DNA from 2 places in the Mesorhizobium sp. WSM4884 genome. Region 2 is predicted to be linked to the other one. Evidence: predicted binding sites of a transcription regulator. Region 2 holds the regulator's gene; the other holds the start of a gene.
What was found. Region 2 encodes PhoB, which activates phosphate uptake and scavenging genes when phosphate is short. Its sites were predicted from a motif close to TGTCATNNANCTGTCAT; they were not measured.

Region 1 (15,066 bases), on a different contig from region 2:
CCGAAACGACGATCAGCGCGATGACGAAGACGATGCCGGCGGATGCGGCCATCGCAATCTTGTCGTTGTCGACATAGGGCTGAACGTAGGGTAGGACCGGCTTGTAGAAGAAGAAGGCCGCCGCCGCCGCCGCTGCCCAGGACACCACCGACAGCACTTCGCGGGAAAAGCCGCGCACCATGGCAAGCATTGCCGAGACCAGGGTGAAGCCGACGAGAATTCCGTCAAGCAGCGTAATCGGCATGTCTTTCGCCCCACATCATGAGCCGCATCACTCCCCTTCGTCGGCGCGGCTGCGTCGTGAGCCGGCTATGCGCGCCACGAGGTCGGAAAGCTCGGTGGGCTGGAAAGCGCCGGCCCCGATTCCCCCGGCAAGTTCCTCGCTGCCGAGAGGCAGCACCGCGCTTCCGAAACCCAGCTTTTCGGCCTCTTTAAGGCGCTGCTGCGCATGCGCAACCGGCCTTACCGCGCCCGACAGGCTGATTTCGCCGAAATAGACGCAATCGGCGGGAAGGGCAAGACCGGTGAGCGAGGAAACAAGTGCTGCGGCGACCGCGAGATCGGCCGCCGGCTCCGAGATGCGATAGCCGCCGGCGACGTTGAGATAGACATCATGCTGGCCGAAACGGACGCCGCAATGCGCTTCCAGCACCGCCAGCACCATCGAGAGCCGCGCGCCGTCCCAGCCGACCACGGCGCGGCGCGGCGTGCCGAGTGAGGAGGGCGCCACCAGCGCCTGGATCTCGACCAGCACGGGCCGCGTGCCCTCCATTCCCGCGAAAACCGCCGCGCCCGGGGATTTCGCGTGACGCTCGCCGAGGAACAGCTCGGATGGATTGGAGACTTCGCGCAGGCCCTTGTCCGACATCTCGAAGACGCCGATCTCGTCGGTCGGCCCGAAGCGGTTCTTCACCGTGCGCAGGATGCGGAAGTGGTGATTGCCTTCGCCCTCGAAATAGAGCACACCGTCGACCATGTGCTCGACGACGCGAGGGCCGGCGATCTGGCCTTCCTTGGTGACATGGCCGACGAGCACGATCGCGGCCCCCGTGGATTTCGCATAGCGGATCATGGCTTGAGCGGCCGCCCGCACCTGGGTGACGGTGCCCGGGGCCGAATCGGCAAGGTCTGTCCACAGCGTCTGGATGGAATCGAGGATGACGAGGTCCGGCCGCTTGCCGTCCGCGATCGTTGCCAGGATGTCCTCGACATTGGTCTCGGCGGCGAGCTCGACCGGCGTCGAGGCGACGCCGAGGCGCTGGGCTCTCAGCCTGATCTGCGCGACCGCTTCCTCGCCAGAGACATAGACGATGCGGTGGCCTTTCGAGGCGAGCGCTGCGGCCGCTTGCGTCAGCAGCGTCGACTTGCCGATGCCGGGGTCGCCGCCGACCAGAAGCGCCGAGCCGCGCACGAAGCCGCCGCCGGTGGCGCGGTCGAGCTCGCCGATGCCGGAAACGATGCGCGGCGCGTCCTCGATGTCGCCGGCCAGGCTGGTGAGCACCACGGCGCGGCCCTTGCGGGCATTGCGCGTGTTCGCAGGTCCCGAGCCGATGCCGCCGGCCGTGCCTTCCTCGACCAGCGTGTTCCACTCGCCGCAGGCATCGCATTTGCCCGCCCAGCGCTGATGCACGGACCCGCAATTCTGGCAGATGAACTGGACGCGGGGTTTGGCCACGCTGTTACCTTCCCGCCAGTTGGCGAGCGCCGCGATCCTTCGCGCCCCCCTCTGTCCTGCCGGACATCTCCCCCACAAGGGGGGAGATCGGATTGCGCGACGGCTTTCGCCAATTTTCAGCGCTGCAGAAAAGAATGCCGGCGCGAGCGAGAGCCAATCTCCCCCCAAGTGGGGGAGATGTCCGGCAGGACAGAGGGGGGCGCCGTAGAGCGCGATCATCCGCCATTTGCGGTGCGGTCACGAACACGCCTACTCGAACCTTTCCGGCAGATGATGCTCTTCCGCCAGATCGGAGAAGCGCGTGAACTCGCCGTGGAAGGCGAGGCTGACCGAGCCGGTCGGTCCGTGGCGCTGCTTGGCCACGATGACCTCGGCCTTGCCGCGCGCCTCGTTCATCTCGTTTTCCCACTTGATGTATTCGTCGGTGCCGAGCTTCGGCTCGCGGTTCTTTAGGTAGTATTCCTCGCGATAGACGAACAGCACCACGTCGGCGTCCTGCTCGATCGAGCCCGATTCGCGCAGATCCGAGAGCTGCGGCCGCTTGTCGTCGCGGCTTTCGACCTGGCGCGACAGCTGCGACAGCGCGATGATCGGCACGCCGAGCTCCTTGGCCAAAGCCTTCAAGCCCGTGGTGATCTCGGTGATTTCCTGCACGCGGTTCTGCGAGGCGCGGGCGCTCGAGCCCTGCATCAGCTGGATATAGTCGATGACGATGAGGTCGAGGCCGCGTTGGCGCTTCAGCCGGCGCGCGCGCGCGGAGAGCTGCGCGATAGAGATGCCGCCGGTCTGGTCGATGAACAGCGGGATCTTCTGCATCGTCTGCGAGCAGGCGACCAGCTTCTCGAAGTCCATCTCGGTGATCTCGCCGCGGCGGATCTTCGATGACGAGATTTCGGTCTGCTCGGAGATGATGCGGGTGGCGAGCTGTTCCGACGACATTTCAAGCGAGAAGAAGCCGACCACGCCGCCGTTGGCGGCCTTGAACGAGCCGTCGGCCTGCTGCGCCGGTTGATAAGCCTCGGCGATGTTGAAGGCGATGTTGGTGGCCAAGGAGGTCTTGCCCATGCCCGGGCGTCCGGCAAGCACGATCAGGTCGGAAGGCTGCAGGCCGCCCATGCGGCGGTCGAGGTCGCGCAGGCCCGTGGCGATGCCCGACAAGTGGCCGTCGCGCATATAGGCGGCGTTGGCCATGTCGACGGCGGTCTTGACGGCATCGTTGAAGCTTTCGAAGCCGCCGTCGTAGCGGCCGGTCTCTGCCAGCTCGAACAGGCGCCGCTCGGCGTCCTCGATCTGGTCGGAGGGCGACATGTCGACCGGCGCGTCATAGGCGATGTTGACCATGTCCTCGCCGACGGTGATCAGCGCGCGGCGCGTGGCGAGGTCATAGATGGCGCGGCCGTAATCGGTGGCGTTGACGACGGTGACCGCCTCGACGGCCAGCCGCACGACATATTGCGCCACCGTCATGTCGCCGACCTTCTCTTCCGCCGGCAGGAAGGTCTTCAGCGTGATCGGCGTCGCGATCTTGCCCATACGGATGAGCTCGGCCGCGACCTCGAAGATGCGGCGGTGCAGCGGCTCGTAGAAATGCGCCGGCTTGAGGAAATCCGAAACCCGGTAAAAAGCGTCGTTGTTGACGAGGATGGCGCCGAGCAGCGCCTGCTCGGCCTCGATGTTGTTCGGTGCCTCGCGATAGAGCGGTTGCTCCGCGACGCCTATCTTGGGCGCTGCTTCTGCCATGATGTCCCCGATTCCGATCCCGCTTCCTCGATATCAGAACTGGACAAGCCGGTGCTGACTTATATGCAACACTGGGTTTCGAACCGGCCTTGATGCTCGCGATTCACAGCCAAAATTTTTTCGTGGAAAGAACGGGATTGACTCGAATCGAAGACAACAAGGCTAGCTGTTTTCGACCGTGAACAAAACAAGAAAATGCATCGCTCGTTCCGCGCTGGGTTAGGTCAGCGTGTCGCCCCAGTCCGCCCGCCGCGCCGCCTTGAACACATCGCCGTCGCGTTTGCTGAACAACTGCTCGCCGGCGCTGCCGTCGGCCTGGCAGAGTTTGAGCACGACCTTGCCGGACCCGATCTTCGGCGGCGCGATCACCCGCGCCGCGCGCGTCGGCGCCGGCTGTCGCGAGGCGGCGAGATAGATGAATTTCTCGTCCTCCCACGGCACGTCTGCCTCCTTGGTCAGCCGATGCAAGCGCGAGCGGGCGACGCGGCGCGCAAAATGGCACCAGTCGGGCGGTGCGAGCGGGCAGGGCGCCTCGTGCGGGCAGGGCGCCGAGACATGCGCGCCGGCTTCGATGAGCCGTGTCCGCACGGCGAGGATGCGCTGCCAGCCGGCCGGCGTGCCTGGCTCGACGATCATCAGCGTGTCGGAGGTCAACCGCCAGAGCCGGTCGACGAGCTTCGGCAGCGAGGCCGGCGCGATCTCGTCCAGCACATAGGCCGCGCTGACCAGGTCGGCGGGCTCGAAACCTTCGAGATCGATGGTGGCGTCGCCAGCGACCCAGCTCGCGCGAACAGCGACCGTGCCGGCCGCCAGCGACTGCCCGATCTTGCGCACCGCAGCGCTCGCCTCGACCAGAACCGCCCGTTCGAGCTCAGGCCAGGCGTCAGCCGTGGCCCAAAGCATCGTGCCAGGCCCGGCGCCGACATCGAGCAGGCTTTTCGGCTGGAAATCCGGGCGGGCATCTGTCAACGCGTCGAGGCTGGCGCGGACGGCGGCGTAGGTGGCGGGCAGCCTGGTCGCCAGATAGGCCCTCACCGCCATGTCTTCGCCCATGTGCAGGCGGCCGTCGCGCAGCTCGGCGCGATAGCGTTCCGAAAGCGTGCGCGCCGCCTGTTTCAGCGCCGGCAGCGGCACCTTCTCGAGCAGGCTGTCGACGCCTTGCCGGAGTGGAGCGGGCAGTTCCATCTCAGGCTCCCTTAGAATCAAAGAGATAGAGCATGATGTCGTCCGAAAGCCGCTTCACACTTTTCGGCATCATGCTCTGGGCGCGAGCAGGATAACCGAGGCGCCGACGACGCAGAGTGCTGCCCCGCCAAGGTCCCAGCGGTCGGGCCGCACGCCTTCGGCCAGCCAGAGCCAGGCAAGCGAGGCGGCGATGTAGATGCCGCCATAGGCTGCATAGGCGCGCCCGGCGGCGTTCGTGTCGACCAGCGCCAAAAGGAAGCCGAACAGCGCCAGCGACAGCAGACCCGGCGCCAGCCAGAGCGGCGATTTTTCCAGCCGCCACCAGGCCCAGAACGAAAAGCAGCCGCCGATCTCGGCAAGCGCCGCTGCGATGTAGATCAGGTAGGTCATGAAAAGGCCTCGCGAACGAGACCTTTTTCGTGGCGTCAGGTCGCGATGGCAAGCGGCAATGCGCAGCTACTCGACCTTCTTGCGGCGGGTCGGCTTCCTGGCGGCGGCAGGCGCCGGCTCCTGGTGGCCCATGTCGCGCAGCTCCAGCGCCTTCTCGCATTTGGCCATGTAGTCGCGCGTCATCGGCAGCGTGTCGTTCTTCTTGGCGAGTTGGATCTGGAAGATGACCAGATCCTGCCATCGGAAGGCGGCTTCCGAGGCGGCGAGGTAGAACTCCCACATGCGGCAGAAGCGCTCGTCGTAGATCGCCTTGGCCTTGTCGCGGTTGGCGGCAAAGCGCATGCCCCAGTGCTTCAGCGTCTCGGCATAGTGCAGCCTGAGCATCTCGATGTCGGTGACAACCAGACCCGACTTCTCGACTGCCGGCATCACTTCGGAAAGCGCCGGGATGTAGCCGCCCGGGAAGATGTATTTGCGGATGAAGGCGCTAGTCGCCCACGGCACGCCGGACCGGCCGATGGTGTGGAGCAGCATCACGCCGTCTGGCTTCAAGAGCGTCGCCGACTTGTCGAAGAAGGTGCGGTAATGGTTGACGCCGACATGTTCGAACATGCCGACCGAGACGATGCGGTCGAAACGTTCGTTGAGCGCGCGATAGTCCTTGATGTCGAAATGCACCCGGTCCTGCAGGCCCATCGCATGCGCGCGGTCGGTGGCGACGCCATGCTGCTCGGTGGACAGCGTCACACCCTGCACGTCGACGTCGAAGGTCTTGGCGAGATAAAGGCCGAGACCGCCCCAGCCCGAGCCGATGTCGAGCACCGTCTGGCCGGGCTTAAGCCTCAGCTTGGCGGCGATGTGGCGCTTCTTGGCGAGCTGCGCTTCGTCCAGCGTCATGTCGGGCTGTTCGAAATAGGCGCAGGAATACTGCATGTCCTCGTCGAGGAAGAGCTTGTAAAGCTCGCCGGAAAGGTCGTAGTGGCGCTGCACGTTGCGGCGCGAGCGCGAGGCAGTGTTGATCTGCTGCAGGCGACGGAACGCGTGGCGCAGACCCTCGATCGCCTTCGACCACGTGGCGTCGATGCCGCCGCTGCCCATGTTCTGGAAAGCGATGCGCATCATGCCCAGCACCCCACCCTCGAGGATGTCGAGTTCGCCGTCCATATAGGCCTCGGGTACGGCCAGCATCGGATCGAAGCTGATGGCGCGCTCGGCATGCGTGGTCTTGATGTGCATGTGCACGGGTTCGCCGCTGCCATCGCCGAAAGTGACTGTCGAGCCCTTCGGCCCGGTGACCTTGAGATTGCCCGTGCGCACCAGGCGGTCGAGAATGCGCTTCAGAAGAATATTCATGACCAAATGTCCCTCAAGGTCAGGCCGACTTCCGCGCGTGGCCCCAAAACGGCGTCGGTTTCGGGAAGGGCCTGCGCGAAAGTCACAGGCACTACGTCGTCATTGCTGCGTCCAAAGGACGCGCGACGCTGTAGTCTGCCTCAAGATATGGGGGTTCGAAAAGTTCCATTTGGCATAAAAATGCCCGGGTCGCATGCCCGGGCATTAGTCCAGAATTCTGGAGGGCCTGCGAGCCGGAGCGACGCTCCGGCTCTGTCGATCGGCCCGTAGGTTGGGTCTTGTCGATCAGGCGTTGTCTTCGCCGCCTTCGAACTCGGCGTTCGGGTCGAAGAAGTTCTCCGGCCGGGCGTTGTCGTTGATGTCCTCGCCATAGATGGCTTCGGCCGTCGTCAGCGTCTCGCCCTTGGCCTGGCGCTCCGCCTCTTCTGCCGAGCGGGCGACGTTGAGCGTCACGGTGACCTCGACTTCCGGGTGCAGCGCGATCGCCACGTTGGAGAGGCCGATGGTCTTGATCGGCTGGTTGAGCTCGATCTGGTTGCGGCTGACGGAGAAGCCCTCGGCGGTCAACAGTTCGGCGATGTCGCGGGTCGACACCGAGCCGTAGAGCTGGCCGGTCTCGCCGGCCGAGCGGACGACGATGAAGCTCTTGCCGTCGAGCTTCTCGGCGACCTGGCTGGCCTCCGACTTGCGCTCGAGGTTGCGAGCTTCGAGCTGGGCGCGCTGGCCCTCGAACTTCTTCTTGTTGGCTTCGTTGGCGCGCAGCGCCTTGCCCTGCGGCAGCAGGAAGTTGCGGGCGAATCCGTCCCTGACCTTGACGGTGTCGCCCATCTGGCCGAGGCGGGAAATGCGCTCGAGGAGAATGACTTCCATGGTTTCGTTCCTTCGGTTTGGCGTCATCCGGGATGACGTCGGATTCTTGTGGAACAGGTCAGGAAGCAAAGGGCGTCGTCGCCGGTGTCGCTGTCCTGCCTGTCAGGCAGTTAGAGGTTTATGGCCTCAACTCGGGATTTGAACCTATCCTCCGCGGCGCCCGTCGCCGTGGGGTCGACGCGGGCGGCAAGCCGCCCGCATCAATACGTCCAGCTTAGCGAACCACGTAGGGCAGCAGGCCGAGGAAGCGGGCGCGCTTGATCGCCTTGGCGAGCTCGCGCTGCTTCTTCTGGCTGACGGCGGTGATGCGCGACGGCACGATCTTGCCGCGCTCGGAAATGTAGCGCTGCAGGAGACGCACGTCCTTGTAGTCGATCTTCGGGGCGTTGGCGCCGGAGAACGGGCAGGTCTTGCGGCGGCGATGGAACGGGCGCCGGGTCGGGATCTGGTTGATGTCGACCATTATTCTGCACCCCCTTCAACGTTTTCTCGCGGACGGCGCGGACCGCGGTCGCCGCCGTCACGGTCGCCGAACGAACGCGGGCCACGGTCAGCGCGGTCGCCGAACGAACGCGGGCCGCGGTCACCACGGTCGCGGTCGCCGAAGCCGCCGCGCTCGGAGCGCTCTTCGCGCTTCTGCATCATCGCCGAGGGACCTTCCTCATGCGCCTCGACCTTGATGGTGAGGAAGCGCAGCACGTCTTCCGACAGGCCCATCTGGCGCTCCATTTCGTTGAGCGCGGCCGGCGGGCAGGTGATGTCCATCAGCGTGTAGTAAGCCTTCCGGTTCTTCTTGACCCGGTAGGTGAGGGACTTCAGTCCCCAGTTCTCGATCCGGCCGACCGATCCGCCGTTGGCGGTGATGACGCCCTTGTACTGTTCGACAAGCGCATCAACCTGCTGCTGCGACAGGTCCTGCCGGGCAAGAAACACATGTTCGTAAAGAGCCATTATGTTTTACTGCCTTTCTTCGTTTCTCTCACCGGCCCTCGCGGCTAAGCCTCTGCAACTTGTCTGACCCGTCTTCGGAGAGCGGGGAAGAAAGGAGCATCGCGAGACGGTCGAGAGCGGAGACACGGGAGGCCAAAAGCGCTTACGGCTTCATGACGCGGTCTTTCAGACCACGGCCCTCCGTTCAGCCCCCAGCAAGGACCGGCAGATTGCCGGCGTCTATACAGCAATTCGCAAGGAAGGCAAGCGCGGCAGACAGGATCGGCGATTCCACGATGCTGCAGGGTCGGAAATCTCCGGCGTTCGCGGATTGGTCACCGGCTCAGCTCATATGCGCGACCAGCGGGACCACGGTCTCCGGGAAGAAGTCGGGCGCGGTATGGCGCTTGCCGAACATCATGTCGTATTGGATCAGCCTGAAATCGTTGATCGCCGGATCGATCTTCTTCTGCCTCGCCCAGTCGGGCGTCGCTTCGCCGGAGGGCGACAGCAGAAGGTTGCGGTCGACGACCCGGTAGCGCTCGCGCAACGCGCCGAGGAAGCCGGTGTAATAGGGATGGGTGATCCCGGCCGTGGTGAGGATATGGTAAGGCAGGAAGGCCGGGCTCACCGCGCCCAGGTTTTCGACCGGACCGGAGTGGTTCGACCAAATGATCAGCGGCGTGTCGTGATGGTCGAGCGCGGCCTCGGGCGTCGGCTCCTTGCGTGGCGCGACATTGTCCTTGAGAAAGCCTGTCTCGACATAGACCGGGCCGAGCGGCGGCAGATGGTCGCCGAAGAAGGCGATGATGGTCGGCCGCTCGCGCTTCTTCGCCCAGTCGATCAGGCGCTGCAGGCCGCGATCGGCATCGGCCGAGCCCTCGGCATAGGAAAGCAGCGATTCCCGTGCCCAGGTGCTGATCGGCGCGTCGACCGCATGGGTCGGATTGTAGTAGCGGTACGGCTCATAAGGCCCGTGGTTCTGCAGGCTGACCGCGAACAGGAACACCGGGTCCTCGCTGGTGTCGGCTTCGCGGATGATCTCGTCGGTCATTGCTGCGTCGGAAGCCAACGGTCCGCGCTTTTCCATCGGCGGCAGCGTTTCCTCCGAGCGGAAGTCGCTGAAACCGAAATCGGCATAGACGGCGCCCCGGTTCCAGAACCAGTTGGTGCCTGGATGGATGGCACGCGCCCGGTAGCCCTCGCTTCGCAGGAAGGTCGCCAGTGACGGCGTCGGCGTGCGCACATATTGCTGGTAGGGGATCGAGCCCGCCGGCAGGAAGGCGTTGGAGAAGCCGGTCAACGCCTCGAATTCGATATTGGCGGTCATGCCGCCGAATTCCGGCGAGAACATCGAGCCGGAGCGCAGCGCGCGCACCGTCGGGATCGGATCGGGCTTGATGCGGACACCGGGAAGCTCGGTCGGATCCCAGAAGGATTCGCTCATCACCACGATGATGTCGGGCTTCTCGTCCGGCACCGTGGCGGCGACTTCGGGGCGCACGATCGCGTCCATCGTCTTCTCGGAATAGCCGGGCGGCGCCGAGACATGCGCCATCGGAACGTTCATCGCGAAGGCGAGCGCAAAACCGTTCGAGGCATAATTCTCCTTCTGGTCCCACATGATCGGGATGATCTGCAGCCTGTCGCGCGTCCACGAGAAGGTGGCGTAATCCATGATCGAGACGAAGAAGGCGAGCAGCGGCACGGCCAGCGTCAGCCGCGCCAACCGTCCCTTCCGGCTGAGGATCGGCACGCGCCGGCGCCAGTGCCGCCAACCATAGACGAGCAGCGCCAGGCTGCCGATGATCGCCACGCCGAGCAGCGCGGCCGTCCAGGGGCGCTCGCGCACCAGGAGCGGCATCAGCGCCATGATCTGGCGGGCGTAGAGGAAATCGGTCGGATAGAGCGGGTCGCCGAGATAATGCGATTTCTGATGGCCGACGAAGGCCAGCGCCAGCGTCAGCGGCGCGACGATCATCAGGCTCTGATGGCTGCGGCCGAGTACGGCATCGAGCCCTACCAGCACCAGCGCGAAGACGACGATGGTGGTCCATCCCGGCTTGAAGGGCTGCAGGAAGAAGTCTACCGTGCCGAAGAAGTCGCCGCGCACGATCCATTCAATGGCGAACACCAAGAGCGCGGAGGCAAGCAGCGTCGCGAGACCGTAGCGGACGATCGGCCATCTCCGCCCCGGCAGATAACCGGTGGACGGATCGTCTTCCAAGAATTGCGGCACGCGCTGGGCCGTGCCTTTCCTGATTCTTGCCACGTCGCTTCCCCCGGCCCTTGCCGCGCTTCTTGCGTTCGCGCTTCGCGTCTTCCACACGCGTCACGCTTCTGTCATCGAAATGTCACGCAAAGCTAGCGCCTGTGGCGGAAATAAGAAGAGCCAGCAAACGATTCGTGAGCGGTTTTCATCAGGTGTGATCACCAAAAAGCCTTACGGAACAGGGACTCGGGCCGGATTTTCGGGCTGAACTGGGCTCTGGGCGGGCAGCCTCGGACTTGACTTGGCCGTCCGCCTCGCGTCAGAGGCAGGGAAAAACCAGTCGCTGGAGACTTGAAAATGGCCGTCGCATTCACCTTTCCGGGACAGGGCAGCCAAGCCGTCGGCATGGGCAGGGACCTCGCCGATGCCTACCCCGAGGCGCGCCGGGTGTTCGAGGAGGTCGACGAGGCGCTTGGCGAAAACCTGTCGAAGCTGATCTGGGAAGGGCCTGAAGAGACGCTGACGCTGACGGCCAACGCCCAGCCGGCGCTGATGGCGGTGTCACTTGCGGCGCTGAGGGCGCTGGAGTCGCGCGGCTTTTCGCTGAAGGACAAGGTGGCCTACGTCGCCGGCCATTCGCTCGGCGAATATTCCGCACTTGCCGCGGCAGGTTTCGTCTCGGTCGCCGATGCCGCGCGGCTGCTGCGCATCCGCGGCAACGCCATGCAGGCGGCGGTGCCGGCTGGCGAAGGCGCCATGGCCGCCATCATCGGGCTGGAGCAGGCCGATGTCGAAGCCGCCTGCGCCGAAGCGGCACAAGGCTCCGCCAAAGGGGCGGTTTGCCAGGTCGCCAACGACAATGGAGGCGGCCAGCTGGTGATTTCCGGCGCCAAGGCGGCCGTCGAGCTGGCGGCGAAGCTCTGCACTGAGAAAGGCGCCAAGCGGGCGCTGATGCTGCAGGTCTCCGCTCCCTTCCATTCGGCGCTGATGACGCCGGCCGCGGATATCATGCGCGAGGCGCTCGCCGGCGTGGCGAAGAGCGCGCCCGTGGTTCCGATCGTCTCCAACGTCACCGTCACGGCCACCAACGACCCGGACGAGATCGCCCGCCGCCTGGTCGAGCAGGTGGTCGCTCGCGTGCGCTGGCGCGAGACGGTGGAATGGTTCGGCCAGAACGGTATTGCGACGCTCTACGAAGTCGGCGCCGGCAAGGTGCTGTCGGGCCTGGCGCGCCGCATCAACCGCGACATCGTCACCGGCGCCATCGGCACGGCGGCGGAGGTCGAGACGGCGCTGGCGGCGTTGGGATGAGCCCCTGCTTTCGTCATTCTAGGGCGGAGCAAGGAGCGAAGCGACGCAGCGCAGACCCTAGAATCCATGCCGTGACTTGGAAGTGCCGCTGCGGTGCAGAATTCTGCTCCGTTGCATCCTTCGGCCAATGTTACGGCATGGATCCTCGGGTCTACGCGTCCGCTTCGCTACCGCTCCGCCCGTGGATGACGACGGGAAGGAAGCCTTCGCTAATGTCCACGCTTGTCTAGCGTGACTTGGACGATATGACGTATACGGAACGCGACTGCTTGCAGCCGTCTGGAAAATGAGGTTGGAAAAATGTTCGAACTGACCGGCCGCAAGGCGCTCGTCACGGGCGCATCGGGAGGCATCGGCGAGGCGATTGCCAGGGTGCTGCACAGCCAGGGCGCCGTCGTCGGCCTGCACGGCACCCGTGTGGAGAAGCTGGAAGCCTTGGCGAGCGACCTCGGGGAGCGCGTAAAACTCTTTCCGGCCGACCTGACGAACCGCGACGCGGTCAAGGCGCTCGGACAGAAGGCGGAGGCCGACCTCGAAGGCGTCGACATTCTGGTCAACAATGCAGGCATCACCAAGGACGGCCTGTTCGTGCGCATGTCGGACGCCGATTGGGATTCCGTGATCGAGGTGAACCTCACCGCCGTGTTCCGGCTCACCCGCGAGCTCACCCATCCGATGATGCGCCGCCGCCATGGCCGCATCGTCAACATCACCTCCGTGGTCGGCGTCACCGGCAACCCGGGCCAGACCAATTACTGTGCCTCCAAGGCCGGTATGATCGGCTTTTCCAAGTCGCTGGCGCAGGAGATCGCCACCCGCAACATCACCGTCAACTGCGTCGCCCCGGGCTTCATCGAATCGGCCATGACCGGCAAGCTCAACGACAAGCAGAAAGAGACCATCATGGCGGCGATTCCGATAAGGCGCATGGGCACCAGCGCCGAGGTCGCCTCGGCCGTCGCCTACCTCGCTTCCAATGAGGCGGCTTACGTTACGGGCCAGACCATCCATGTGAATGGCGGCATGGCGATGATCTGAGGACGGTCAGCGACATTCGCCAGGCAAACTGATCTCTCGTCCCGGACCTCAGTACGTGACGGTGACGACGACCGTGTCGGTATAGACGCCGGCCGACGGCGTTGCCTGTGGCGGCACGCGGCCATAGACGGTCAAGTTCTGCGCCACACCGCTTCCGGTTCCAGGCACCGTGCTGCCGGGCGTCGACGAGTCGCCCCATGGCAGTGTCCGGCCGGCATCCCTGTAGAGGCCGTAGGTTACCGTTTCCGCACCCTTCGACATTTTGCGCGCCGTCGGAGGCGAGCTGGTCGTGCCGCCGTTAAGAGATACGCTATAGGCCGCCGCCGGCGTGCAGGTGACCGAAATCTGGCCGGTCGCGTCGACATTGGCGTCGAGAACCCCCGTCGATCCGAAATCGATGTTCTGGGTCGACACGAGGCAATTGGGGGCGACCGTGGCACTCACCGTGAAGGATGGGCTTGGGGCCAGGATACCGAAACCCGAATCGCAATTGTTGCCGATGCTGTAGCGATAGCGAAATTCGGTATATGCGCCGGAAAAGGCCGAGAGATAGCTTCCGGGCGGCGTCGTTCCCTGACCGCCGAATACCGTGCCGTAGATGGTCGCCGTGCCGGACGCCGCGCCCAATATGTTCGGCGTCAATGCCAACGCCGGTGCGCGGGAAGCATATGCCCAAGTGTAAGTGCCCCAAACCACGCTGCGCGCCGAATCCGAATAGAGCTGATAGTTCAGACTGTTGGCTCCGTTCAGCATCTGACGGGCATTGGCCGACGATGCGCCTCCCGTGCCGGCCCCGAGATTGGGGCAAATCAGGATTCGCTGTCCCACCAAACCAAGGCAATCCATGCTGATCGTGGCGGTCGAGTTGGTCTGGCTGCCCGACAGCGTGTCCACCGAACTGAAGCTCATGTTGGAAACGCTGAAGCTGCAACTTTGCGCCCGGGCAAGCGAAGGAATTAGGGCAATGGCCAAGAGGATGATGGTGCGAAGCATTTTTCCGTTTTCAGCGACAGGCTACGTCCTTGATCGCCACTTGCTGGCCAGGCTCGGGCTTATAGGGGAAGTTGGCCCGGCATGAGGTGCCGTCCAGGAGGTCGATCACAACGGCGTTCTGGGCACTGAGGCCGCGGATGTAGGCCTGACCATCGTAGCCAATAACGAATTCTTCCGAGCTACCTTCGACACGACCCTTCAGACCGGCCTCCAGCGGCACGCCGCTGCTGCCGACCAGGGTGATCAGCGCCGCTGAAGGAACTTGCGCCACGCCGAACTTCACGACCACGCCGCTGCGATCGGCGGGCATCACGACTTCCTTGGTGGCCGGAACGTCCGCGTCGGCTGGCAGGTTCTTGGGATCGATCGAGACTGTGTTCGGCTCATAGGACTTGAGGCCGGGGACCAGAATACGCCCTTGTCGATCGGTCTTTCCAACCGGCCTGTTCTGGAATTGGACGTCGACATCCGGGGCGCCGACCTCGACGACGGCGAAAGCGTCGTCGATGCGGTTCGTTGCGAACACCCCACCACCTGCCATGGCAATCGCGCCGTCCATTTGCGCGGTCGCCCTGACATCCTTGCCGTATTGTTGAACGCCAGCCTCGAAGCGGGCGAAGGGCGAGCGGAAGCTCGCCGCGGCCGAACGGTTAGGCGTGTCGCCTTCCGAGGTTCGTACCCGCCAGCCAATGCTGCCGTCTTCCAGCCGCTCGGACTTGGCGATGTCGGCTACCACATTCAGGCTGTCGGGTCCTTGCTCGACCCCGGTGGACGCCGTGATATCGTCGCCGAACGGAACGGATACTCCTGCGAAGACACCGAAACTGCTGCGATCCTCGAGGTCGGTAAAGGCCGTGGCATAGAGGCTGCTTCGTTTGAATATCTGCTGGCTGTAGGAAAGGCCGACGATCTGGCTCTTTTGACCTTCGGCGCTTTCGAGGTGAGTATAGGAGAAGTTGAGGCTGGAGAAGTCGACTGGTGTCGGAATGCTCAGGGTCATTTGGTCGATCGCCCGTGGCACGCCGGCGCTGAAGATCGGAATGTCGCCTGCATTGGAAAAAGAGGGCTCGGCTGTCACCGAGGCGATGTCCTCATAGTCGCCGAATGCCCGTTGGATTTGGCCGTGGATCGACCAGCCGTCGTAGCCCATCTCCAGCGATGCGTTCACAAGCGAGCCCGTGCGCCCGTCATGATGGCTGCCCGCAACCGCAATAGAGGCCGCGCCGTAAGGGCCGAGGGGGAAGGCGGCACCAGCTCCTGCATTGATCAGATCCTTGCCACCCTCGGCATGACCTTCGAGGGTCAGCCAATTCGTGAGACCGTAGCGCGCGGTGGCAACACCAAACGCCTGGCCGTCATAATCGTCGGA
Region 2 (15,066 bases):
GTCGGCTTCAAAAGAGCGAAAGTGGGATCTAGTCGCAGACGACACGATAGCGCTTGCCGGGCCCGCTGACATTCCTGCATGCGAGCGCCTTCTCCGGCTGGGAGGGCGCATCGGGCGAGTCCGGCTGAAAGGACGGCCTTGTCGAAGCCGGCCTGAGATGCCTTCGGCTGGACGGGCTGGCCGGCGCGCTCGGCGGCAGAGGAAATACGTCGGACGCAATCTGCCGCGTGGCGGTTGTTCCTGGCGGGGCCTTGTCCCAAATGCGCCTGACGTCCATCCGGCTTGGAATGATAACCGTGCCGTCGTCGCTGCGCGTGCAACCGCTTGCCGCCAGCAGCGCCGGGCAGAGAACAAAAGTCAGCATTCGACCAAGCATCAGCAATACCCCCACCGATTTTATAGCCCGGCAGCGGTGGGTCCGCCAATGGACGGATTACCGCATCAGGCATGGGACCAGCGTCCTACCGAGGTGCGTCGCCCTGAAACGGAGTGAGGCGACGCGCTTTGGTTTTGTTTCGCGCATGTCGCTCGAAGCCGCCGCATGGTTTTGGGCGACACGCGCTAACGGCACCGGGCGTGTTCGGTCGCGAATCGGTAAGGTTAGCGGATCGTTAATGCTTGTCGGGCACATTCCGCCGACGAACTGGCGAGGTTCGGCCTTGGGGGTAGGAATGGCGGATTCGGACGGGACGGTCGGGGCGGGCGACGCGCGTGATTTTCAAAGGACGATTGCGGTCGGAAACGAGATATTCGCCGCAACGCAGCACGCGGCAGGGGCTTCGGAAGCGCTTACCAATCTTCGCCTGATGGTCGATTCGATGCCGATCGGCGTCATCGTCCTCAATGCCGATCTCAGGGCGGAGATCATCAACCGCGCCTTCTATGATTTCTGGCAGATCGATCCGCTTCGCGCCGCGGTCGGCTGCGGCTTCCGCGAGCTGATGGAAGCGAGCCGCGACGCCGACCCCTACGGGGCCGACCAAGCCACCTGGCAGCGCCACATCGCCGAGCGCGAGGCGGAAATCCGGGCGGGCGTTGCCGGCTCCAGGCAGCTGCCGCGCAATGACGGCCGCACGCTGGTCGCTTCCTTGGCTCCGCTTGCCGGCGGCAAGCGATTGATCTCCTATGTCGACATCGCCGACATGAAGCATCGCGAGACCGAGGCCGAGGATGCGCGCAAGAACCTCGCAACCGTGCTGGAGTCGCTGCCGGCCGGCGTCATCATCTATGACCGCGACGACCGGTTCGTCTTCGCCAATCGCAAGCTGCAGGATACGCTACCGGCTCTGAAGCCGGCCTGGCAGCCAGGCCGCACCTTTCGCGAGGCATTGGCGCTCGGCCATTCCGTGGGCTATTTCCGGTCGAGCGGCGACAGTGAGATCGACAGCCTCTACGGCGTCGATACCGAACGCTGGCTCGACGCGATGCTCAGGCGCTACCGTTTGCCCAATTCGTCCTACGAGCGCCTCAATCCCGACGGGCGCTGGTACCAGGTATACGACATGCGCACCGACGACGGCACGTTCATCGGCGTGCGCGTCGACATCACCGGCATCAAGACCCGCGAGAAGGCGCTGCGCGACTCGATGCAGCAGATCGATCTCTACCGGCATGTGATGGACGAACTGCCGGTGGCCGCCTTCATCAAGGCCGAGGATCTCTCGATCGAGTTCGTCAACAAGGCCTGGTGCGCGCTGACCGGCATTCCCAAGGAAGACGTCATCGGCAAGACGGACCGCCAGCTTTTCGGCGCCGAGGACGCTGAAAGCTATAGCCACGACGACACCGAGGTCGTCGCCACCGGCAAGGGGCGCGAGGTGGAGGAACCCGTCACTCATCGCGACGGCACGGTGCGGCAGCTGATGACGCGCAAGAGCCGCCTCGTCGCCATCGACGGGTCGGTGCATCTGGTCGGCTCCAGCACCGACATCACCGACGTCAAGGCGCGCGAGCGAGCGCTCAAGGAAAGCATGCGCGAGAACGAGGTGTTCCGCAGCCTCATCGACAACGTGCCCGTGTCGATCTACGCCAAGCGCTCGGATCTGAGGCAATTCTACGTCAACAAGGGCTGGTGCGACCTCACCGGCTTCAGCAAGGAAGAGGCGATCGGCAAGACCGATGTCGAGATATTCGGCGCCGACGGCGAGGCCTTCGTGGCGGGCGACCTCGCGGTGCTGCGTACCGGAGAGACGCAGGAGATCGAGGAGAAGGTGACGCTGCCCGACGGCAGCGTGCGCCACCAGTTCGCGCGCAAGGGCGCGATGATCGCGTCCGACGGCTCGCTCTATCTGATCGGGTCGACCACGGACATAACGGAACTGAAACAGCGCGAGGCGGAGCTCAGAGAGGCACGCCAGCGTGCCGTGCTCGCCGATCGTGCCAAGTCGGAGTTCCTGGCCAATATGAGCCACGAAATCCGCACGCCGATGAACGGCGTGCTCGGCATGGCCGAACTGCTCGCCAAATCGGACCTCGATTCGAAGCAAAAGACGTTCACCGACATCATCGTCAAATCCGGCAACGCCCTGCTCACCATCATCAACGACATCCTCGACTTCTCCAAGATCGACGCCGGCCAGCTCGTGCTGGACCCGGCGCCCTTCAATCTCGCCGAGGCGATCGAGGATGTGGCGACGCTGGTTTCGACGCGCGCCAAGGAGAAGGATCTCGAGCTCATCGTCCGCGTCCAGCCTGGGCTCGACGGGCAGTTCGTCGGCGATGTCGGCCGCCTCAGGCAGATCGTCACCAACCTGCTCGGCAACGCGGTGAAATTCACCGACGAGGGCCACGTGCTGGTCGACGTCACCGGCGAGCGGGTTCCGGCCGGCACCAGGCTCACCATCTCGATCACCGATACGGGCATCGGCATTCCCGAGGACAAGCTGAAGCTGGTGTTCGAGAAATTCAGCCAGGTCGACACCTCCTCGACAAGACGGCACGAGGGCACCGGCCTCGGCCTTGCCATCACCTCGCGGCTGGTCGAGCTGATGGGCGGCGAGATCGGCGTCGACAGCGCCGAGGGCAAGGGCTCGACCTTCTGGTTCACCGTGACGCTGCCGCGGGCCGCGCAAAGCGGGCAGCGGATCATGCCGGTCGACGTGACCGGCGCGCGCGTGCTGATCGTCGACGACAATGCCGTCAACCGGTCGATCCTCAGCGAGCAGATGGCCTCGTGGACCTTCGATTCCTGCGCGGCGGAAAGCGGCGCCGAGGGACTGAAGGTGCTGATTGCCGCCGCCGCCTACGGCGTGGCCGTCGATTGCGTCGTGCTCGACTACCAGATGCCGGGCATGACCGGCGCCGAAATGGCGCGCATCGTGCGCAACACCGCCGGCCTCGCCCACACACCGATCATCATGCTGACCTCGGTCGACCAGTCGCTCGCCAGCGCCGCCTACCGCGATCTCGGCATCGATGCGCAGCTCATCAAGCCGGCGCGCTCCTCCATCCTCTTGGAGACGCTGGTCGCCACCATCCAGCGCCATCGCCACAGCACGACGGCCATCCACGCGCCTTTGGCCGGCGGCGTCGGATCGGCACCCGGCGCGCCGCCGGCGTCGACGGCACAAGCGACGGCGTCGGATCGCGTGCTGCTGCAGCCACCACCGGCGCGGGCCCGTCCGCGCCCGGCCGGCGTGGAGAGCGGGCTCGACATACTCGTCGCCGAGGACAACGAGGTGAACCAGCTGGTGTTCACGCAGATCCTTGGCGAAACCGGTTATCATTTCGAGATCGTCGCCAACGGCCGCAAGGCGCTCGACGCTTTCGGCAAGCTCAACCCGCGCATGGTCCTCATGGATGTGTCGATGCCGGAGATGAGCGGTCTGGAGGCGACCGCGGCCATCCGCAAGCTTGAAGGGGAGACGGGCACACATGTGCCGATCGTCGGCGTCACCGCGCACGCGCTGAAAGGGGACCGCGAACGCTGCCTGGAAGCCGGCATGGATGATTACCTGCCGAAGCCGATAAGCCCGAAGGCGCTGCTCGAGAAGCTCGAAAGATGGCTCGGTCCCGGCGCCGAGGTCCGCCGCAGCGCCGGCTAGATCGGTTCATCGTTTCACGGAACCGCCGAACCGCTCTAACTCTTTGTTTTTACGCAATTCCGGGCGAAAAACCGCTCATACTTTTCCTGGAACTGCTCTAAAAGCAAATCCAGGAAAAATGCGCGGCGGCTGGACTTTTTCTACCCGGTCGACCGCCGGCGCGCTTCCGTCAGCGGGCCGTCTGATCGCTTGACGCGGACGTATGGTGTGATCGCACCATACCAAAGCGGAGGCCAAGCCAAGACAATAGCCCTTGTCGATTCCGCCCCTCGGTTACGGGCGGGAGCAGCGACCGCCGGCAAGGAACAGCGTCGACTCTACCCCAACGGACCTGTTTTCGGCGATGGCTATGCCATGATCCGCTCTGGCATTCGGCAACGCGCTCTCGTCCGGATTTTATTTCCCGGCGGCCGATATTTAGGCCGCCGGGATAATTTTTGTTTCAAAGGTCAGACAAGTTACTGATTCCGGCGGCAAACTCCGACTGGTCCGCGAAGCGAGCCGGAACTCCTCTTAAATTCGTCCAATCAGTCGTTACGCGGCTGACACGAAACTGTCATCCAACTGTAATAATCGAGGGCTATTGCGCTCACCGGGCGCCGTCAGAAGGCGGTGCCAAGAGACCATATTCCGAACAGGAGCAGGCCACATGAGACATTTCATCCGCTCGGCGGCCGTTGCGATTGCAATGGCTACGGCGTCCACGCTCACCTTGTCCGCCGCTTGGGCTGCGGACATCTCGGGTGCCGGCGCCACCTTCCCCTATCCGATCTATGCCAAGTGGGCCGACGCCTACAAAAAGGAAACCGGCATCGGCCTCAACTATCAGTCGATCGGTTCCGGCGGCGGCATCAAGCAGATCAAAGCCAAGACCGTGACCTTCGGCGCTTCCGATGCGCCGCTCGGCGGCGACGATCTCAAGTCGACCGGCCTTGCACAGTTCCCGATGGTGATGGGCGGCATCGTTCCAGTCGTCAACCTCGAAGGCGTCAAGCCGGGCGAGTTGGTTCTGGATGGCCCGACGCTGGCCGACATCTTCATGGGCAAGATCACCAACTGGAACGACGCGGCGATCAAGAAGCTCAACCCCAAGATCAAGCTGCCCGACCAGGCGATTGCGGTCGTCCACCGTTCCGACGGCTCGGGCACCACGTTCAACTTCACATACTATCTCGGCGACGTGAGCGCCGACTGGAAGGCAAAGGTCGGTGTCGACAAGGCAGTTGAGTGGCCGGTGGGCATCGGCGCCAAGGGCAATGAAGGCGTTGCCAACAACGTCTCGCAGACCGGCGGTGCCATCGGCTATGTCGAATACGCCTATGCCAAGCAGAACAAGCTCACCTATGCCGACATGGTCAACAAGGACGGCAAGAAGGTCGCGCCGACCGGGAAGGCGTTCTCGGCCGCCGCGGCCAACGCCGACTGGAGCTCGCAGCCGGGCTATGGCGTCATCCTCGCCAACCAGCCGGGCGCGGAGTCATGGCCGATGACAGCAGCGACCTGGATCCTGGTCTACCAGAAGCCCGACGACGCGGCGGCCACGACCGAAGCGCTCAAGTTCTTCGCCTGGTCTTATGCCAAGGGCGACAAGATGGCCGCCGAGCTCGACTACGTTCCGATGCCCGACAAGGTCGTGAAGAGCGTCGAGGAAATGTGGGGCAAGGACATCGTCGACAGCAACGGCAAGCCGCTCTACTCGGGGATGTAATTACCGGAATCGAGGAGGGCGCTTCCGGCGCCCTCCTGTCTACCTTTTGAAATGCGAGGGGCTCGATGAGTGCCGTTTCCGAAGCCGTGACATCGTCTGCCATGCGGACCAGAGAAGCGACGGTGCGGCGCTTTGCGCTGACCGACACGATCTTCCGGACGGCCACGCGTCTTGCCGCGATCCTCGTCCTGGTTATCCTCGGCGGCGTCGCGATTTCATTGTTTGCCGGCTCATGGGAAGCGCTGTCGAAGTTCGGCGTATCCTTTCTGACTACGGAGGCGTGGAACCCGGTCACCGAAAATTTCGGCGCCCTTGCGCCAATCTACGGCACCATCGTCACGTCGGCGATCGCCATCATCATTGCCGTACCGATCGGCATCGGCATCGCCGTCTTCCTGACCGAGCTTTGCCCGCGCCCGCTCAGGCGTCCGATCGGAATCGCAGTCGAGCTGCTCGCCGGCATTCCCTCGATCATCTACGGCATCTGGGGCCTGTTCGTGTTCGCGCCGTTCCTGCAGACGACGGTGCAGCCCTTCATCATCGACATTTTTCACGGCATACCGGGGCTCTCCAGCCTGTTTGCCGGCCCGCCCTACGGCATCGGCCTTTTGACGTCGTCGCTCATCCTTGCCATCATGGTGCTGCCGTTCATCACCTCGATCACCAAGGACGTGTTCGACACGGTGCCTGCGGTGCTCAAGGAATCGGCTTACGGCATCGGCTGCACGACCTGGGAAGTGACGCGGCGCGTGGTCATCCCCTACACGCGCGTCGGCATCATGGGCGGCGTCATGCTCGGCCTCGGCCGCGCACTCGGCGAGACGATGGCCGTCACCTTCGTCATCGGCAACGCGCATCGCATCAGCGCCTCGCTGTTTGCGCCAGGCACGACGATCTCGGCGACCATCGCCAACGAATTCACCGAGGCGGACGGCGAGCTTTATACGTCCTCGCTGGTGGCGCTCGGCCTGATCCTGTTCATCATCACCTTCATCATCCTCGCCATCGCGCGCTACATGCTGTTGCGCATCGATAGCCGCACGGGAGCATGACCGATGTCGGTAGCCATGTCGCTTCACCAGAGACGCAAGCGCAAGAACGGCGTGATGATGGCGCTGTGCGTCATCGCCGCGGGCATCGGCCTTGCCTGGCTGGCGCTGATCCTCGGTGCGCTGATCTACAAAGGCCTGTCCGGCGTTTCGCTGGTGGTCTTTACCGAGATGACGCCACCGCCCGGCGATGCCGGCGGCCTGCTCAACGCCATCTACGGCAGCATCATCATGACCATCATCGGCATCGTCGTCGGCACGCCGATCGGTGTGCTCGCCGGGACCTATATGGCGGAGTACGGGCGCTTCTCGCGGCTCACCACGGTGGTGCGTTTCATCAACGACATTCTGCTGTCGGCGCCGTCCATCATCGTCGGCCTGTTCGTCTATGAGCTGATGGTGCGGCCGATGGGCCATTTCTCGGCGATCGCCGGCGCGGTCGCGCTGTCCATCCTTGTGATCCCCGTCGTGGTGCGCACCACCGAGGACATGCTCAACCTGGTGCCCAACGCCTTGCGCGAAGCCGGCACCGCCATCGGCGCGCCGCGCTGGGTGGTGATCCGTTCGGTCGCCTATCGCGCGGCGCTTTCCGGCATCGTCACCGGCATATTGCTGGCGATCGCCCGCATTTCCGGCGAGACGGCGCCCCTGCTCTTCACCGCGCTTAACAACCAGTTCTGGTCGAGCAATCTCAACGCTCCGATGGCCAGTCTTCCGGTGACCATCTTCCAGTTCGCCCTAAGTCCCTATGAGGAATGGCAGCAGCTGGCCTGGACGGGCGCGCTCATAATCACCCTGACGGTTCTCGGGCTGAGCATCTTCGCCCGCAGCCTTACCGGACGCAGAGAGGACAGATGAAACCTATGTTGTCCACCGACCTTAACGTAGCCGACACGGCCGTCGAGAAGGCCAAGATCGAGGTCAAGAACCTCAACTTCTACTATGGCCAGTCGAAGGCGCTGAAGGACATCAACCTGTCGCTGCCCGAGCGCAGCGTCACCGCCTTCATCGGGCCGTCGGGCTGCGGGAAGTCGACGCTGCTGCGCGTGCTGAACCGCATCTACGAGCTTTACCCGAAGCAGAGCGCGGAAGGCCAGGTGCTGCTCGACGGCAAGAACATTCTCGACCGCTCGCAGGACCTCAACCTGCTCAGGACCAAGATCGGCATGGTGTTCCAGAAGCCGACGCCGTTCCCGATGTCGATCTACGAGAACATTGCCTTCGGCGTCAGGCTGTACGAGAAGATCAGCAAGGCCGAAATGGACAACCGCGTCGAATCGGCGCTGAAGCGCGCGGCGCTCTGGAGCGAGGTCAAGGACAAGCTCAACGCCAGCGGCCAGAGCCTTTCCGGTGGTCAGCAGCAGCGGCTTTGCATCGCCCGCACCGTGGCGGTGAAGCCGGAGGTCATCCTGCTCGACGAGCCGGCCTCGGCGCTCGACCCGCTGTCGACCGCCAAGATCGAAGAGCTGATCGACGAGCTGCAGGCCGACTACACGATCGTGATCGTCACCCACAACATGCAGCAGGCGGCGCGCGTGTCGCGGCAGACGGCGTTCATGTATCTCGGCGAGCTGGTCGAGTTCGACCGGACGGAGAAGATCTTCACCTCGCCTCGCGAGAAGCGCACGCAGGACTATATCACCGGCCGCTTCGGCTGAGTTCATACGAGGACATAATCATGGCCCATACGGTCGCTTCCTTCGACGAGGATCTGAGGCAGATCAGCCAGCTTATCCGTGATATGGGCGATCTCGCCGGCTCGATGGTCGGCGCGTCGACCAAGGCCCTGCTCAATTCCGACAACGCGCTGGCGCAGCGCGTGGTTTCCGACGACGCCATCATGGACGCACGGCAGCGCGAGCTCGACGATCGCGCTATCACGTTGATCGCCAAGCGCCAGCCGATGGCCGACGACCTGCGCAGTGTGGTCGGCGCCATCCGCATGGCCGGCGACCTCGAGCGCATCGGCGACCTCGCCAAGAACATCGCCAAGCGCGTCGGCTCCGTCGGCGTCAGCGCCGCGCCGCGCGACCTGTCGCACTCCATCGACTCGATGGCGCAGCTGGTGCTGATCCAGGTCCAGGGCGTGATCGAGGAGTACACGGCGGGCGACGCCACGGCGCTCGCCAAGCTCCGGAACGACGACGAGCGCATCGACGTCAAATACACCTCCGTCTTCCGCGAGCTTCTGACCTACATGATGGAGGATCCGCGCAACATCACGGCCTGCACGCATCTCCTGTTCTGCGCCAAGAATCTGGAGCGCATCGGCGACCACGTCACCAACATCGCCGAGAACGCCTATTATGTGCTGACCGGCACCCAATTGCCCGCGAACCGTCCGAAGCAGGACGAGACGGCGATGTCGGCGCCGGCGGCCTGACAGCGAAGGTACCTGCTAAATGATCGCGCCACGTATCATGGTGGTGGAGGACGAGGAGCCGCTGGGGGTGTTGCTCCGCTACAACCTCGAATCCGAAGGCTATCAGGTCGAGGTGGTCACCCGCGGCGACGAAGCCGAAATCCGCCTGCAGGAGAACGTGCCCGATCTCCTGGTGCTCGACTGGATGGTGCCGGCGGTTTCCGGCATCGAGCTTTGCCGGCGCCTCAGGATGCGGCCCGAGACCGAACGGCTGCCGATCATCATGCTGACGGCGCGCGGCGAGGAAAGCGACAGGGTGCGCGGCCTCTCGACGGGCGCCGACGACTATCTGGTCAAGCCGTTCTCGACGCCTGAATTCATGGCCAGGGTCAAGGCGCTGTTGCGCCGCGCCAAGCCGGAGGTGCTTTCGAGCGTGCTCAAGGTCGGCGACATCGTGCTCGACCGTGAATCGCACCGCGTCTACCGCAAGAAGAGCGAGATCAGGCTTGGCCCGACCGAGTTCCGGCTGCTCGAGTTCATGATGCGGCACCCCGGCCGGGTGTTCTCGCGCAGCCAGTTGCTCGACAACGTCTGGGGCGAGACGATCTATATCGACGAGCGCACGGTCGACGTGCATGTCGGGCGCCTGCGCAAGGCCGTCAACAACGGCCGCATGCCCGATGTCATCCGCACCATACGCGGGGCGGGGTACGCGATCCGCGAGGATTAGTCTTCCTGTGGAGGCGGTAACAGGTTGAATCCGATCGTATGCGCCGGCGATTGGCTCAGACGCTTCTGACTTCGTCATCCACGGGCGGAGCAAGGAGCGAAGCGACGCAGCGCAGACCCGAGGATCCATTCCGTGACGTCGACGCGCCACTACGGTGCAGAATTCCGTTCCGCTGCGCCCTGCGTCCGAGGTAACGGCACGGATTCCAAGGTCTTCGCGACGGAGCTTCGCTCCTGCTTCGCCCTGGTATGACGAAGCTTCGGGACCTTCGCAAATCTCCGACGTCTAGCAGGACACGATCACTTCAAAGCTGTTCAGGCGACGTGCTTGCCCGCTCTTGTCTGCACGCCCGGCGCGAAAATCTCCTGGTCGACGAAGGTCAGCGCGCGCATGGCGCAGCCCTCGCGGATCAGCGGCAATTCGTTCGGCTCGGTGTCGAAGGAGATCGATTCCGAGTGCTGGCCACCGGCGGTTTGGGCGATGGCCTCGCGCAGCGACGGCTCGATCAGGTCGAAAGCGGCGGCGCTGACGCCGACCATGGCGACCGGCGCCGGGTCGATCAGCGCGAACAAGCTGCCCAGGCCGAAGCCCAGCGCCTCGCCCGCCCGGCGGTATGCCTCGCGCTCCGGGCCGTCCTTCTCGCGCGCCTTGGCGGCAAGCGCCCGCATGTCGGCGTCGCCGACATCGACCGGCTCGGCGTCCTCGCTCATCTTCATGGCGCTGCGCCAGATGGCGTAGTTGCCGGCATAGGCCTCGACGCAGCCGCGGCGTCCGCAACGGCAGAGCGCGCCGCCCGGACGATGGATCATATGGCCGAACTCGCCTCCGGAAGAATGCGTGCCGGTGAACAGCTCGCCCTTCAGCACCAGGCCCATGCCGATGCCGTGCGAGAGCAGGATGGCTATGAAGTTGTCGCGATAGCGGTTGGGGTCTCGCCATTGCAGCGCCACCGCCATCATGTTGCAGTCGTTTTCCATGGTGGCCGGGATGCCGAATTCCTTTTCCAGGATGTTGGCGAAAGGAATGTCGGTCAAAGGCGTGATCGGCGACCACAGCATTGCCCGCGCATGGGAATCGGTGATGCCTTGGATACCCATGGCGATGCGGGCAACGCTGCCGACATCGAGGTCGGGATCTTTCAGCCGGCGCCGGACGATCGCCACACATTCGCCGATCAGCTCGTCGCGCGGCATGGTCAGCGTATCGAGGCGCCGTTGCTCCTCGGCGATGACCTGCCCGGCATAGTCGATGACGGCGACGGAAAGGAAATTCAGCGACAGCACCACCGTCACCACCGCGGCCGCCTCGGGATTGAGGGCGAGGCCGACCTGCGGCCGGCCGCGCTTAAGCGATGCCGCCTCGCTCGGCTTGCTCTCGGCCAGGATGCCTTCCTGGATCAGGTCCGAGGAAATTGCCGAAATGGTCGAGTGGCTAAGCCCCGTGGTCGCGGCGATCTCCGTGCGCGACGGCTGGCCGGCGCGGCGCACGGCCGAGAGCACCATGGCGCGGTTGCGCCGGCGCAGGTCGTCATGGCGGATCCCGACCGACATTTTTCTCCTCCCGGTCAGCGCGGCCTCTTGATAATGCATGGGCCGTCGGCGACGCGCCAGATCGGTTCAGTCGCGGATGCACCACCGAACCGCTCTGGATTTTTTGTTTCATTCAGTTCCAACGGGGCAACGCTTCCGCGCTTCTGTGCAACTGTTTTGGAATAGTGGCAGAAGCGGACGGGGCTGTCATTATTTATTGCGGGCCTCGAAAAAAAGTTCGCGGCACCTCAAAAACCATCAGAATCGCAGTTGACAGCGCTTCGGCGTTGGATCAGTATTTTTTCGAGGCTCGAAAAAAAGCCTCTGTGCCGGCCTTCGGGCCAGTCTGGGTAGCGCCGCGATGGCGCAGGGAGGAAATCATGAAGAGATTCGCAACCGCCATGCTGGCGGGTGTCGCCATGTCGTTGACGCTGGCGTCGGTCGCAGAGGCGAAGGACAAGGTGATCGGCGTTTCGTGGTCGAATTTTCAGGAAGAGCGCTGGAAGACCGACGAAGCGGCAATGAAGAAAGCCATCGAGGCCGCCGGCGACAAATACATTTCGGCCGACGCGCAGTCCAATCCGGGCAAGCAGCTGACCGACGTCGAAAGCCTGATCTCGCAGGGCGCAAACGCGTTGATCATCCTGGCGCAGGATGCCTCGGCGATCGGCCCGGCGGTGCAGAAGGCGCTCGACGAAGGCATTCCGGTGGTCGGCTACGACCGCCTGATCGAGAACAAGGACGTGTTCTACCTGACCTTCGACAACAAGGAAGTCGGCCGCATGCAGGCCCGCGAGGTGTTCAAGGCCAAGCCTGAAGGCAACTACGTCTTCATCAAGGGCTCGGGTGCCGATCCGAATGCGGATTTCCTGTTCGCGGGCTCGATGGAAGTGCTGAAGGAAGCCATCGACAGCGGCAAGATCAAGAATGTCGGCGAAGCCTATACGGACGGCTGGCTGCCTGCCAACGCACAGAAGAACATGGAGCAGTTTCTGACCGCCAACGACAACAAGGTCGATGCGGTCGTGGCGGCCAATGACGGCACTGCCGGGGGCGTCGTCGCGGCGCTGACGGCTCAGGGTCTGGCCGGCACCGTTCCGGTCTCGGGCCAGGACGGCGACCACGCGGCGCTCAACCGCATCGCGCTCGGCACGCAGACCGTGTCGGTGTGGAAAGACGCGCGCGAGCTCGGCAAGAACGCCGCCGAGATCGCCTCGCAGCTCGCCGACGGCAAGAAGATGGGCGACATCGCCGGCGCCAAGGACTTCACCACGCCTGGCGGCAACACCGTCAAGTCGCTGTTCCTGACCCCGATTGCCATCACCAAGGACAATCTCAACATCGTCATCGACGCGGGCTGGATCAAGAAGGACGAAGTCTGCGCCGGCGTCGCGGCTGGCGCGGTCGCAGTCTGCAATTGAACCGGGCCTAAGACGGTCCAAAGCAAACGCCGCGGCCGGAAAGCCGCGGCGTTTGCCAAAGAGCTTCTCGCTCGAATAGAGCCGGGAAAGCGAATGGAGCAGTTCAGCGTCCAGTAAGATCGCCAAGCCGCTCCCAACGGTTCGTTTCCACGCAATTCCGAACGGAAAGCGGTACACACTTTCGCTCGAATTGCTCTAGCATCGTGGTCCGGCATCCGCGCCAGACGGCAGCCGGTGGGAGGATATCATGACCGATACGACCTCTGATACGCCGGCCAACCCGGCCGCGGATCGCGCACGTGCTTCCGAACTCAGCGCGATCGGCCGTTTCCTCAAGGCGACCGAACTCGACACCCGTATGCTCGGCATGGTCGGCGCGCTTCTGATCATCTGGATCGGCCTGCACGTCATTTCGAGCCTGCGGCTCGGCGTCAATCCGCTCGATTTCGACAGCCGCACGTTCCTTACGCCGCGCAATCTGTGGAACCTGTCGGTGCAGACCTCGGCCGTGGCCATCATGGCCTCCGGCATGGTGCTGGTCATCGTCATGCGCAACATCGACCTCTCCGTCGGCTCGGCCGAGGGGCTGATCGGCATGGTCATGGGCTTTGCCCAGGTGCATTTCCTGGTGCGGATGGTTGGGCTCGAGCTCGGCAATCCGTGGATCTGGGTGCTGGCGCTGGCCATCGGCCTGGCGCTCGGTCTGCTGATCGGGGCGTTCCAGGGCTTCGTCATCGCCTATCTCGAGGTGCCGGCCTTCATCGTGACACTGGGCGGGCTGCTGGTGTGGCGCGGCGCCGCCTGGTGGGTCACCAGCGGCCAGACGGTCGCGCCGCTCGACGCCACCTACCAGCTGATGGGTGGCGGGCCGGCCGGCTCGATCGGCGCCAGATGGAGCTGGGTGGTGGGCGTCGTCGCCTGCCTGGCGGTGGTGTTTGCGCTGTTCCACGGCCGGGTGCAGCGCAAGCGCTTCCGTTTCCCGCTCCGGCCGATCTGGGCCGAGACGCTGCTCGGCGCGGTCGCCTGCGCGATCATCATGGGCGCGGTGTGGCTGGCCAATTCCTATCCCTGGCCGGTCGGCATCGTGAACCGACACGCCGCCGCCAACAACATCACCGTTCCCGAGGGCGGGTTGTTCATTGCCCATGGTATCGCCATTCCGGTGCTGATGGCGGTCGCGGTCGGCCTGATCATGACCTTTATCACCAAGCGCACCCGCTTCGGCCGTTATGTCTTCGCCATCGGCGGCAATCCGGAAGCGGCGAACCTTGCCGGCATCAACACCCGCTGGATCACCATGAAGGTGTTCATGATCATGGGCGTGCTGGCAACGATCGCGGCGGCGATCTCGTCGGCCAGGCAGAATTCGTCGACCAATGCGCTGGGCACCCTGGACGAGCTCCTGGTCATCGCCGCGGCTGTGATCGGCGGCACCTCGCTCGCCGGCGGCTCGGGAACCGTGCTCGGCGCCATGCTGGGCGCGCTTTTGATGCAGTCGCTGCAGTCCGGCATGGTGCTGCTCGGCGTCGACTCGCCGCTGCAAAGCATCGTCGTTGGCGCCGTGCTGGTTGTCGCGGTTTGGCTCGACACCATCTACCGCAAGCGCGTCTGAGCATGATCCCGCAAAGTGGAAACCGGTTTGCGGAAATTATCATGCTCAAAGGTTACAACTAGGGAGGAGACCATGCCAGACAAGAATGCTTCCGCCGGCGTCCCGCTGGTCGACATGCGCAACATTTCGATCGCCTTCGGCGGTATCCGCGCCGTCGACGACGCCTCCATCGATCTCTTCCCCGGCGAAGTGGTGGCGCTGCTTGGCCACAACGGCGCGGGCAAGTCGACGCTGATCAAGATCCTGTCCGGCGCCTACAAGCGCGATGCCGGGCAAATCTTCGTCAACGGCGAAGACGCATCGATCTCCAATCCGCGCGATGCAAAGAAATACGGTATCGAGACGATCTACCAGACGCTGGCTCTTGCCGACAATGTCGACGCCGCCGCCAATCTTTTCCTCGGCCGCGAACTGATGACCGCCTGGGGCACGCTCGACGACGTCGCCATGGAGGCCGAGGCGCGCAAGGTGATGGGACGGCTCAATCCGCGTTTCCAGCGCTTCAAGGAGCCTGTGATCAAGCTGTCTGGCGGACAGAGGCAGTCGGTGGCGATCGCCCGCGCAATCCTGTTCAACGCCCGCATCCTGATCATGGACGAGCCGACAGCCGCG

Region 1: P9236_RS21010 (LTA synthase family protein) is a predicted target of PhoB. The motif match lies at 10,485-10,501, and genes of this name have one in related genera.

Annotation. Positions count from the first base shown of each region.
Region 1 is NZ_JARTVO010000014.1:28,907-43,972, forward strand. Features, by position in the region: gene P9236_RS20965 (CvpA family protein) at 1-244, opposite strand, end outside; gene radA (DNA repair protein RadA) at 272-1,675, opposite strand; gene P9236_RS20975 (replicative DNA helicase) at 1,925-3,415, opposite strand; gene P9236_RS20980 (small ribosomal subunit Rsm22 family protein) at 3,635-4,600, opposite strand; gene P9236_RS20985 (YnfA family protein) at 4,670-4,990, opposite strand; gene P9236_RS20990 (cyclopropane-fatty-acyl-phospholipid synthase family protein) at 5,057-6,343, opposite strand; gene rplI (50S ribosomal protein L9) at 6,629-7,213, opposite strand; gene rpsR (30S ribosomal protein S18) at 7,428-7,676, opposite strand; gene rpsF (30S ribosomal protein S6) at 7,676-8,164, opposite strand; gene P9236_RS21010 (LTA synthase family protein) at 8,487-10,415, opposite strand; gene fabD (ACP S-malonyltransferase) at 10,713-11,666, shown strand; gene fabG (3-oxoacyl-[acyl-carrier-protein] reductase) at 11,967-12,704, shown strand; gene P9236_RS21025 (spore coat protein U domain-containing protein) at 12,753-13,697, opposite strand; gene P9236_RS21030 (fimbria/pilus outer membrane usher protein) at 13,708-15,066, opposite strand, start outside.
Region 2 is NZ_JARTVO010000013.1:136,562-151,627, forward strand. Features, by position in the region: gene P9236_RS20650 (response regulator) at 672-4,043, shown strand; gene pstS (phosphate ABC transporter substrate-binding protein PstS) at 4,693-5,751, shown strand; gene pstC (phosphate ABC transporter permease subunit PstC) at 5,817-6,803, shown strand; gene pstA (phosphate ABC transporter permease PstA) at 6,807-7,658, shown strand; gene pstB (phosphate ABC transporter ATP-binding protein PstB) at 7,655-8,458, shown strand; gene phoU (phosphate signaling complex protein PhoU) at 8,476-9,183, shown strand; gene phoB (phosphate regulon transcriptional regulator PhoB) at 9,203-9,892, shown strand; gene P9236_RS20685 (ROK family transcriptional regulator) at 10,207-11,442, opposite strand; gene xylF (D-xylose ABC transporter substrate-binding protein) at 11,802-12,842, shown strand; gene P9236_RS20695 (sugar ABC transporter permease) at 13,090-14,454, shown strand; gene P9236_RS20700 (ATP-binding cassette domain-containing protein) at 14,527-15,066, shown strand, end outside.